Regions from separate parts of the Paraburkholderia atlantica genome, predicted to be linked through region 2. Evidence: predicted binding sites of a transcription regulator. Region 2 holds the regulator's gene; the other holds the start of a gene.
What was found. The regulator LexA, encoded in region 2, represses DNA repair genes until DNA is damaged. The targets are predictions, from matches to a motif close to ACTGTATNNNNATACAGT.

Region 1: the regulator LexA is predicted to act here: its motif matches at 2,031-2,048, upstream of BC1002_RS34970 (CppA family protein).

What each region holds. Positions count from the first base shown of each region.
Region 1 covers NC_014120.1:383,662-389,253, reverse strand. Annotated here, with positions in the region: gene BC1002_RS34975 (hypothetical protein) at 532-720, opposite strand; gene BC1002_RS37375 (hypothetical protein) at 1,034-1,228, shown strand; gene BC1002_RS34970 (CppA family protein) at 2,083-2,376, shown strand; gene BC1002_RS34965 (hypothetical protein) at 2,716-3,378, opposite strand; partial or broken gene BC1002_RS38230 (sigma-70 family RNA polymerase sigma factor) at 3,547-3,971, shown strand; partial or broken gene BC1002_RS34955 (hypothetical protein) at 4,128-5,510, opposite strand.
Region 2 covers NC_014117.1:1,491,068-1,496,659, reverse strand. Annotated here, with positions in the region: gene cysW (sulfate ABC transporter permease subunit CysW) at 1-278, opposite strand, end outside; gene cysT (sulfate ABC transporter permease subunit CysT) at 275-1,171, opposite strand; gene BC1002_RS06655 (sulfate ABC transporter substrate-binding protein) at 1,333-2,379, opposite strand; gene lexA (transcriptional repressor LexA) at 2,691-3,341, shown strand; gene BC1002_RS06645 (hypothetical protein) at 3,476-3,820, shown strand; gene BC1002_RS06640 (DUF2939 domain-containing protein) at 3,940-4,548, shown strand; gene BC1002_RS06635 (universal stress protein) at 4,620-5,087, opposite strand; gene nodI (nodulation factor ABC transporter ATP-binding protein NodI) at 5,428-5,592, shown strand, end outside.

The DNA of each region.
Region 1 (5,592 bases), on a different replicon from region 2:
CATCCCGGACAGTCGAGGCCCCGCTTCCGCGCACGGGGTTCCACAAACTGTCGCGATCAAGCTAGGTGCGCCGCCTCCGCTGGGCGTCGCGACTCGCATACGACTCGAAATGGTCCTTACTAACCGCGCCGTAAGCCGGCGCTGTGGTCGCCGGGGGTCGAACGACTGCAACTGGTTGAGAGTACGCATCCGCTGGAAGTGAACGTGACATTCGCGGTTATAGGGGATCCGCCTGGCAGCAAGGGGAAGGCGGATTCAACCGGTCGATGCAATAGTTCGATGGAATCGTTCAGCCGGGGTTTCGTGGTCCAGCGTTTTCCTCGATTGACGGCACGGAATGACCGCTCCGCATCGGGCTCCCGCCCTTGGAAGTTCGGCGGCTCGACCGTCTCCAACGGGTCGATCAGCGACGCTCGCGGCGCACGCCCCAAGCGCCTGGGAGTACGAAAGAACCCCTTTATTGACGGCACCCCAATTCACATGACGGTCGCGTCGCAGTCAGATAAATCATAAGGGCTGACTCCCGTGTAGTCAGCTGGCACCGACCAGCGTCTTCAGTCGCTGAGCAAGGGCAAGGGAAGTGCCAATCGGTACCACCGTCATGCCCTCCTCGATAGCTGCGTTCACCTTGTGAAATCCTTCGATCCAGTGCAGCCCGCGACTCCTCGGAGCAACCAGTGGTACCTCGAACAGGCCTTTTTTGAGCATGCCCTTGTGCATGGCGACCTTCGCGGCGCTGTAGTAATAACATCGTTCGATTCCATCACGGCTTTTACCTTCTTGGCATCAGCGAGAACGATTGCCTGAGCTTCGCCGTCGCGGAACTCGCGGGCGGCGAACCCAATTCACAGAGCGTCGACAGACGCTGTTGTCAACCAAAAAAAGCCCTGCCTCACCAGGCGGGCTTAATCCAGTTCTTGGGGAAGCTGGAGGAGACGAGCTAAGTATAAAAGCCTAATCTCTATTCATGCAGCGTCCGTGAGGCCACCCCTTGGACTGGATATTGCATGCTAGTTTTCTGGAGGGAAAGATCATGATTAGACTATTCGGCGTATTGGCTCTAGGGGCTGGTCTCGCCGGCTGCGTCGTCGCTCCGCCGTACGGTTACGGTGATCCCGCGTACGGATATGGCCCCGGCTATTACCCGCCGAGCACTAGTATTGGAATCGGCGTCGGCGGCGGCAGCTTTGGTGGTGGTGTGGGCGTCGGTGTCGGCCTCGGCTTCTGAACTCGCCGACAGCCTTGGCCGTGATCGCCTGTGACCGGTTCCGGTCGCAGCCCCGACAGTTGCGGCGCAGTCCAGCGGCGCCCCGACAGCAGCATCACGACAAGCGTCTTACGGGATCACGCCCGCCGAGGCTTCCTACACCCCACGGCGCAATGACCCGGTGACGCGATCAGCGGGCATCGATCGCCAAGCCGCGCCCACCCCGGAACCGACTCGATCCGCCAATGTGGATTACCCCGTAGCCATCGTTTCGCCGCGACGCCCGCGGTCGCATTAGCGAGGCTGCGGCGCGCGCGACGATCTTCCCGCACGTCGGTGGGTCACGCTCCCCTACCCGGCCACGGTGCCGGTGATCAAGCCCACGCCGGTGTCTGAGACTGTCGCAGCTGGTTATCAACTGTTCATCGACCGCGTCAACGCCCGTCGCGGCTTCTGGAGCGAAGCCGGGAAACCGGCCAGTGCGGCCGGCCGATACCGTCACGCGCTGTCAGTTGCGGACCGGACGTGGCGCCACCACGGGTTGGACTAGACGGCGCTCGCAATCGGACGGAATCTGTTCATCCACGGGCAGCGCCGGGCGGTAGTAACAAAATTGGTTGAAAAGTAGTAACAGAATTAGTTGTGTGAGCGATCTTGATGTCCCGACGGTGACGTGTCCGCAAATGAAGGCCCGGATAGCCCCAACTATCGACCCCTTCATCTATTGCGCGGAGAGCCAAAGAGCCGGCGCGATGAGCGTTGACCAGTAGCAATCGAATGCGCTGTCGGCGCCGTTTTCGCCTTTCTTGAAAATCCTCCTTAACCTGTATATATATACAGTATGTGCGCATATACAGCCATCCTTCGGAGGCGTCATGGAACACCTAGTGCGGGTACAGAATGAACGGGACCGCCGCACGCTCGCGTGGCTGCGCGGGCACGTCGGTGATGCGGCGATCGTGGCGGCGGTGAGCCGTTACAACGGTCCCGCCAAACCGTACCTGTCGACCCTGTGTCGGCTGCTGGGCGTGACGGCGCCGCCCTTCGGGGCAACGCGCCGGAGCGCACCGAGCGCAGCAGCCGAACGGTCACTGACCGCGATCCGGCAGATCCTCGCGTCGGCGAACGCGCGGCGTGCGCCGGTGGACGCGCCGCCGCGCCGCCCGTAAAACCGCCGTTGCACGCCGACCGGCCTCGCGAGAACAGCTGGATCGCGGTGAATGGCCTGAATCAAGCCGGGCAGTTTCTACCTAGAAATTCCCAGCATCCGGGGAACCGCGCGACGCAATCAGGTAGCGAAATGAGCGCGATGGGGCGCTATTACGAGGCCGCAAGTGGGCGACAAGCCGCGGAACCCGCGCGGACGCAGTTCTCGCGCAGGCGGCGTTGCTTCATTGCCCGGTGGTCTGCGGGATAAGTCGGCGATGAACCCTGATATCAGCTCGGACGCATACCGCACCGCGTTCGATGGCCCACCTAGGAACTCGCAAATGAACAGACGCGCCGACCTAAACGAGAGCGCCGCGATCGCAAGTAGGACTCACGGACGCGTTCCACGACGTCGGCTGTTCGGGCATCGTTTTCCGACGGCTTTCCCGCGCGGCGACGAATTCGTCCAACTCCCGCTCGAGATCAGCCTCTGCGGCACCTGGATGCCACGGTGCAGCACCATGCTTCCTTCGGGTCAGGCGCGACAATTCGAGCGCGCATTTCGCCAGCTTCGCGCACTGGAATGCAAGTTCGTCGCAGACATCCGGAACCGGTGCGAATTCCCATGTCGTGGTCACATGTTCACTCGCGTAGTGGACGGTCGCCGGGAAGTCGCGCAGCACGGACGTTATCTTGTGATCCAGCAATGTCCATTCGACCGTGGGATAAGTGAAGTCGGGCACCTGCACGCCATGCACTGGCTGACCGCTGTTTGTGCGAATCGTGTCCTTCGATGCCCAGTCCGCCCGATGCATCATCGCGCGGCAGGTTCGCACGTATTTCTCCAGCGAGAGCGCCACTTCCAGTGCAGCGTTCCGCCGTTCGCGACGATGGTCACGGCGGTCCCTGCATGAATTCCAGCCGATCGCCACGATCGAGCTGATGACGCCCGAAGGTAGGGCGACCCTCAGCGCGCCCTGCCAGTCGAACTGCCGTACCACGTCAAACCATACCAGTGTCATGTCCCTCTCTCCGACGCCACGTGCCGCATTCCTGGTTCACGCCCGTTTTGCAAGGGATTGTACGGGCGGCGCGAGCGACAGAGGTTGTGAAAAAGCCGCACTGGTGCGCGACGAGCCGCATCCCGAAAAGGCTCACCTCAACCGGCTCCGGCGGCCATGTCGAATGACAAGACCGACGTGGAAGCTCATCCTGCCGCGTTGGCGCAGCGCATGGATTTGCCGGAAGAGAAGGTTCGCAACATGCTGAAGGTCGCGAGGCAACCCGTGTCACTCGAGACGCCAGTGGGCGAGGATGCCGACGCGACGCTTGGCGACATGATCGAAGGTCCGATGGGGACATCGCCCGCGGATGCGGCCGTGCAGGCGAACCTGCGCGACGCAATCAACGAGGCGCTCGATGCATTGTCGCCGCGTGAAGCGAACGTGTTGCGCGTGCGTTTCGGATCGATACCGCGTCTGACTATACGCTCGAGGAACTGGGCAAACAGTTCGATCTGACGCGCGAACGGATCCGGCAGATCGAGAGCAAGGCGATGCGAAAACTGACGCATCGGAATGGCGCCGCCAGGCTACGGCCATTTCTCAAGAATTAAGGCGCTGACTCGTGCATTGGCTGCTTGTGCCGGTCCGAAGGGCGGCATGGGCAGTCAATTGTCGACCGGATAGTTGCGGTCCGATACACACCGGGCCGGGGTGGCCCGATGCCCGTCGTGCTCCATGGGACCTGGTCATCGCCCGCTATCGCATACTTACAACTGGACTGCCTGCTGAAGCAGTTCCAGGGCCTTCAATTCGTCCAGTCGACCGGTGCGTGCTTTACCTGCCAGCGTCTTGATCAATGCTTCTGCGATTGGCGCTATACCTTGGAGATTGTCCAGGCTGGTGACCGAAGTAGGGGGCGGCGCGAGGTCCTGCTGGGAAAGTGCAGCAGGCGCAAGCGGCTCAGGGGTTGCCGATGTGACTGTCGGCACTTTGCCATCACGTCCTTCAGAAGGGCGATCGGAGGCCCCGGCAAGCACCCCGCTTTAGTGGTCCTGCTGGCCGGCGACAATCGCCTCTTTCTCTTCCGCGACAACCCCTGAAGCAGGCGAAGCGCTTTCCGGCCCGGCCAGGACGCCCGTCCGCGTGCGCCGCGTGTGCGCCTTTGCAGTGACGGGTTTCTCTGGCGTTCCATCGTTCGTCGCGGCCTCGAACGGCTCGTGCTGTTCAACGGATCCCCGACCGCGCGGGGCGGGGGTCAGCAAACGCGACACCGACTCGGGAATCTCGGCTTCCGAGCGCGGCGTGTCCAGCCAGCCAGTTGGCAAACCAAGCCGTTCCGTAAAACGGTTCGCTTCGACATCGTCCATGCGTTTCTTGCCATAGAGCCGATGGGCCATGTTGGACCCGGTCATCTCCAATACCACCGCGAGTCTTGCCTTGGATCCGTTACGACCCGTGAGTACGTGCAGGTTCTGCCGTCGAATGTTTTCGACTGTGGCGCTGTCGTCTAACGCCAGCGGTTGCTGCCGGGTCGCTTCAGAAGAGGCTCCGGATTTCGAAGATGAAACTTTTCCTCTCGTATGCGCGTCAGCCTGTCTGGCCATCTGGCTTCGACTCTTTTTGACTGCCCCTGGCGTCCCGCCCGTTGTTTTCTTTGCCATTTCCGTTTCCTCGGACAGGTTATTTTCAAGAACTGGTTGCTGGCCGCCGTTCCGGGCGGAAGCCGGCATGGGCGTTTCAGACTCAACCTCGGGCTCGTCGTCTGTCTTTACAAAGTCGAGCGGCGACTTCAGGCGGGCGATGGTTTCAGGCGCGAGGGCAGGGTGGGGCTGGTCAAAGAAACCATGCGGCAGTCCAAGCGTGGTTTCCATATGAAAAGCGGTTTCCGGCGTGAATCTTTCGCCCTTCATCAGTTCCGCCACGCGAGTCATGTTCGAGTCGAGTCCGAGCGCGATATTCTCTGCGCCCACGGTATCGACGAGAAACTGGAACGATCGTGTCTTGAAAATCGACGCAGTCTGAGTGGACTCTCGAGGAGGTGCCTTCACGTACGACTGCCCCTGCCGGTTGTCCGGATACTGCTTCACGTGACGAGGTTGGCGCTGGCCGCTGTCCTGAGGTCCCGCATATCGTCCGCGGGGTTGACTCATAAAATGGGGCTCCGTGCGATCATTGATGTTCTGGCTCGTGAATTATAGACGAGGGGCAATGTGTGCATCCAATGCGTTAGCC
Region 2 (5,592 bases):
GCCGCGAGGCCGAACACCAGGTTCAGCGGCACCGCGATCGCCGCGGTGAGCAGCGTCAGCTTGATCGCCGACAGCGCATCCGGATCGGCGAGCGCTTCGAAGTAAAAACGCAGCCCCTTGTTCAGTGCCTGATAGAACACCGCGGCGAGCGGCACGACGAGGAACAGCGTGAGAAACAGCAGTGCGACGCCAATCAGCAGCCAGCGCACGGCGGGCGACTCACTGACCGGATCGGGGCGACGCGCGACGCTCGCCGGGTTGGTCGGAACGCGGCTCATTGCACACCTCCACCGATTGCCGCGACGCTCGTGGCCGCTGGCGCCGGCCCGGCATTGCCGCGGCTCGTGCGCCGCTGCAGCCACCACTGCAGCGTGTTGATCAGCAGCAGCATCAGGAACGACACGACCAGCATCACGACCGCGAGCGCCGTCGCGCCCGCGTAGTCGTATTGTTCGAGCTTCGTGATGATCAGGAGCGACGTGATCTCCGACTTCATCGGCACGTTCCCCGCGATGAAGATCACCGAGCCGTATTCGCCGAGCGCGCGCGCGAACGCAAGCGCAAAGCCGGTCAGCAGCGCCGGGAACACGGCCGGCAGCACGACGCGGCGAAACGTCAGCCAGCGCGACGCGCCGAGGCACGCCGCCGCCTCCTCCTGCTCGCGCTCGAATTCCTCGAGCACCGGCTGCACCGTGCGCACGACGAACGGCAGGCCGATGAAGGTCAGCGCGACCAGCACGCCGGCCGGCGTGAACGCGATCTTGATGCCGAGCGGCACGAGGAACTGGCCGATCCAGCCGTTGCCCGCATACACGGCGGCGAGCGAGATGCCCGCGACCGAGGTAGGCAGCGCGAACGGCAGATCGACGACCGCATCGACGATGCGCTTGAACGGAAACGTGTAGCGCACCAGCACCCACGCGACGAGAAAGCCGAACACCGCGTTGATCAGCGCGCCGCCGAGCGCCGAGAAGAACGTCAGCCGATAGGACGCGAGTACGCGCGGCGACGTGACCGCGCGCACGAACTGGTCCCAGTCGAGCGTCGCGGTTTTCAGAAAGGTCGCCGCCAATGGAATCAGCACCACGAGGCTCAAATAAGCCACCGTGATGCCGAGTGTCAGGCCAAAGCCGGGCAATGCGCTCGGCTTGCGGAAAGTCAACGTGGTCATGCTGGATACTCGTTCATGGTTGATGCTCGCGCGGTGATTCGTTTTGCTGTGTTGCGGTACTGCGGTATTGCCGCCCTGCTGGCCACCGGAGCCCGGTTAGCCGAAAGCGCGCCCATTGGGCGCGCCCTCTTTGCCTCTGCCCGTGATTCAGGCGGTGGTTCTTACTGCGGCTGATAAATCGAATCGAACACGCCGCCGTCCGCGAAATGGGTCTTCTGCGCGTTGGTCCAGCCGCCGAACGAATCGTCGATCGTGTAGAGCTTCAGCTTCGGAAACTTCGCGGTCAGATCGGCCGGCACCTTGTTCGAACGCGGGCGATAGAAATTGCGCGCGGCGATCTCCTGGCCTTCCTCGCTATACAGGAAGTTCAGATACGCGTCGGCCAGCTTGCGCGTGCCGTGTTTGTCGACGACCTTGTCGACCACCGCGACCGGCGGCTCGGCCAGGATGCTCACCGACGGCACCACGATCTCGAACTTATCCGGACCGAACTCCTTCACCGACAGGAATGCCTCGTTTTCCCACGCGATCAGCACGTCGCCGATATCGCGCTGCACGAAGCTGGTGGTCGCGCCGCGCGCGCCCGAATCGAGCACGCCGGCGTTCTTGTACAGCTTGCCGACGAACTCCTTGGCCTTCTGATCGTTGCCGCCCGGCTGATGAGCGGCGTACGCCCACGCGGCCAGGTAGTTCCAGCGCGCGCCGCCGGAGGTCTTCGGATTCGGCGTCACGATCGACACGCCCGGCTTCACCAGATCGTCCCAATCCTTGATGTGCTTCGGGTTGCCCTTGCGCACGAGGAACACGATCGTCGACGTGTACGGCGAGGCGTTGTCCGGCAGACGCTTCTGCCAGTTCTTGTCGACGAGCCCCTTGTTCGCGATGGCGTCGATGTCATATGCGAGCGCGAGCGTCACGACGTCGGCCTGCAGACCGTCGACCACCGAGCGAGCCTGCGCGCCCGAGCCGCCGTGCGACTGCTTGAAGGTGACGGCTTCGCCGGTCTTGGCCTTCCATTCCTTGCCGAATGCCTGATTGATGTCCTGATACAGCTCGCGCGTCGGATCGTAGGACACGTTCAGAATCGTGGTGTCGGCGTGCGCGACACCGCTAGCGCCCAACATGCCGAGCGTACCCGCCGCGCCGACGGCTAGCGCCGTGATCAGTTTTCTGGTTCGAGCCGCAAGCCCCGTATGCCGATGGTTCATTTCAGTTTTTCTCCGCGTGATGTCCGCTGTTGAGCGTCTGGTGTCGTTTTGCGTCGCGGTCACGTGCACATGAGCGCCAACCCGGGAGCCAGTCTATCGAAGGCCTTTCATCATTAAAAATAATGTTTCTTCATTTTTTAATGCCCAAAAGTGGTAACGGCAGACGCGCCGGCTGTTCAGACGCCGAAATCGCCGTCATGTCGTCGATAAACGACGCCCCAGCGCGCCCCTTGCGTCGAACTTAAAGTAAAGCTTGAAATGCGCCGAATACTGTATAAAAATACAGTCACCTGTTCATACATACAGTGGCCATGACAAAACTCACCGCACGACAGCAGCAGGTTTTCGATCTGATCCGCCGGGCGATCGAACGCACCGGCTTTCCGCCCACTCGCGCGGAAATTGCCGCCGAGCTCGGTTTCAGCTCGGCCAATTCCGCGGAAGAGCATCTGCGCGCGCTGGCCCGCAAGGGCGTGATCGAACTGGCGGCCGGCGCGTCGCGCGGCATCCGGCTGCTGTCCGGACAGGAGGATGCGCCGCACCAGTTCACGCTGCCGCATGCGGGCCTGATGCAGTTGTCACTGCCGCTGATCGGCCGGGTTGCGGCGGGTAGCCCGATCCTCGCGCAGGAACATATCTCGCAGCACTACGCGTGCGACCCGGCGCTGTTCTCGAGCAAGCCCGACTACCTGCTGAAGGTGCGCGGCTTATCGATGCGCGACGCGGGCATTCTCGACGGCGACCTGCTCGCGGTGCAAAAGCGCAGCGAGGCGAAAGACGGCCAGATCATCATTGCGCGGCTTGGCGACGACGTGACGGTCAAGCGTCTGAAGCGCCGGCCGAACGGCATTGAGCTGATCGCCGAAAACCCCGACTACGACAACATCTTCGTGGAAACCGGCAGCGCGGATTTCGCGCTCGAAGGGATCGCGGTCGGACTGATTCGCCCCAGCGAGTTCTGATTTTTTGCTGTCGCCGGAACGCTCGCGCCGGTTTGTTCGACTCAAGTCGCATTTACGCCCGCACGCATTTTCGCCCGCACGCATTTACGCCCGCATTACGCCGAGCATTTAAGCCGCATCGTCTGGAGAGACTCATGGAACGCCTTGCCCGCCTGCTGCCTTTTCGCCAGTTCGGCCGTCTGCGCCATCTGCGCAAGCTCACGCCTTGCGCGCCGATCGAGGCGTCCTCGGCGCGCACGCCGTCGCTGTTCGACGAGCCTGCCGAAGCCTCCGGTCTGCCGTCGTCGTTGCCGGCGTTTGCGCGCGTATCGCTGAATTCGGCGCTGAATATCGCGGAGCCCGCGCGCCGCGCTCCGGTGCGGGTCTATCATGGTCCGTCGCGACTGATCATGGTCGGCACGGTCGACGCCGTATGCCGTATGATCGATCGTTGCATAGCCGACGAAGCCAACGTGCACGGCGCGGTGTTCGAAGCCTGAGCGATTCCTGAGCACGCATGCAATAAGCACTTCGGATGTTCAGAGATTCGCGTGGGATGGGATCGTTTCGACCTCGCCGTGGTCGACGTTAGATCATCACTGACGTGGAGTCCCATTCGATGACAATTCCGAAACGCACACAGGGCAGCGCCGCCCGGCCGCTGCTGATCACGCTGATCGTGGTGATCGTGATTGCCGCGCTGGGGTTTATTTATGCGTCACCGTATCTCGCGGTGAACAATCTCAAACGCGCGGCAGACGCGCGCGACGTGCAAACCGTCAATCAGTACGTCGATTTCCCCGCGCTACGCGATAGCCTGAAGCAGCAGGTGGGCGCCATGCTGACACGCCGACTCGAGGCGGATGCCGGCAACAAGATGGCTACGATCGGCGCGGTGATCGGCGTGACGCTGATCGGCCCGCTCGTCGATGCCTATGCGACACCCGACGGCGTCGCGGCACTGCTGAACGGCATGCCGCCGCGTGGCACACCGGGCGAACAACCGTCCGCGCCGCCAGCCGCGGGCGGCGAAGCACCAGCCGCGGGCGACACCGCCACTCAGGCAAGCGCGCCGCCCCCCGGGCGTCAAAGCACGGCCGGCTATCGTAGTCTCAACGAGTTCGTTGTCACGTACCGACGCGGCGAAGGCAACGCGAACTATTCGGCGATCTTTCGTCGCGAAGGTCTGGTCACGTGGAAGCTCGCGGCGATCAATCTGAACGAGTGAGGTTCAAGCCGTGAACTGAAGGGATGCGCGGGCTGGCCATTGCGGCCAGCCGCGTGACAGGGTTGTGCGGATTACGCCGCAGCCGCCTGCTGCTGCTCCTGCGCCGACGAGCACGCCACCAGAATGCTGCACGACACGCGGTCGAGCAGCGGCGTATTGCCCGCCCCCATCCACCACCGCGACAAACCAGTCCGGCAGCGATGACCCACCACCACGAGGTCGACGTGCAACTCGTTGGCAAGATTGGCGATCTCGTCGATCGGATGACCGAACGCGAAATGCCCCTGTGCGTTCACGCCTCGCTCGGTCAGCCAGTTCACGCCCTCCTGCAGAATCTCGCGGGCCGTTTTTTCGAAGCTTCCGCACGCCACATCGGTCAATAAGCCCGCGCTTTGCGCGATGCTGGAACGCATGTCGACGACCGACAGCAGATGCGTTTCCGCCTTCAGGTCCAACGCCAGATCAGCGCCGCAACGCAGGGCTTTGCGGCCTTCGCGCGAGCCGTCGTAGCACAACAGGATTTTCTGGTAGCTCGCCATCTGTCTTCTCCCATTCGCGCGGAAAGCGCGGTCTGAATCAATCATGGTGCGCCGCAATTCGGCTTGCAAGGGATGGAAAACGCTAAGTGCATAGTCGGTGCGTGCTGAAGCCGTCTGCCAAGCGTTGGGCCACCGGAGGCGGTATTCGCACACGTTTGCGGCACCGCAAAACTTCGGATGCGAACGCATCGCAGCCCACGCATTATGCGTTCCAGGACCCCGCTCGCATCAGTGGCCGATGCCCTAGAATAAGCGGCCTCACGTGCGAAATGCGTGCGTCGCAGGTATGTTGTGTGTCTTGCGCGTACGTTATGCCTTCTTTCGGAGCCTCGCTCGAGTCATGCCCGCCGCCCCCATCGAATTCCATCACGTCAGGAAAAGCTACGGCGAAAAAACCGTCGTCGACGGATTGTCGTTTCATGTAAACACCGGCGAATGCTTCGGACTGCTCGGCCCCAACGGCGCAGGCAAGACCACGACGCTGCGCATGCTGCTCGGCATCGCG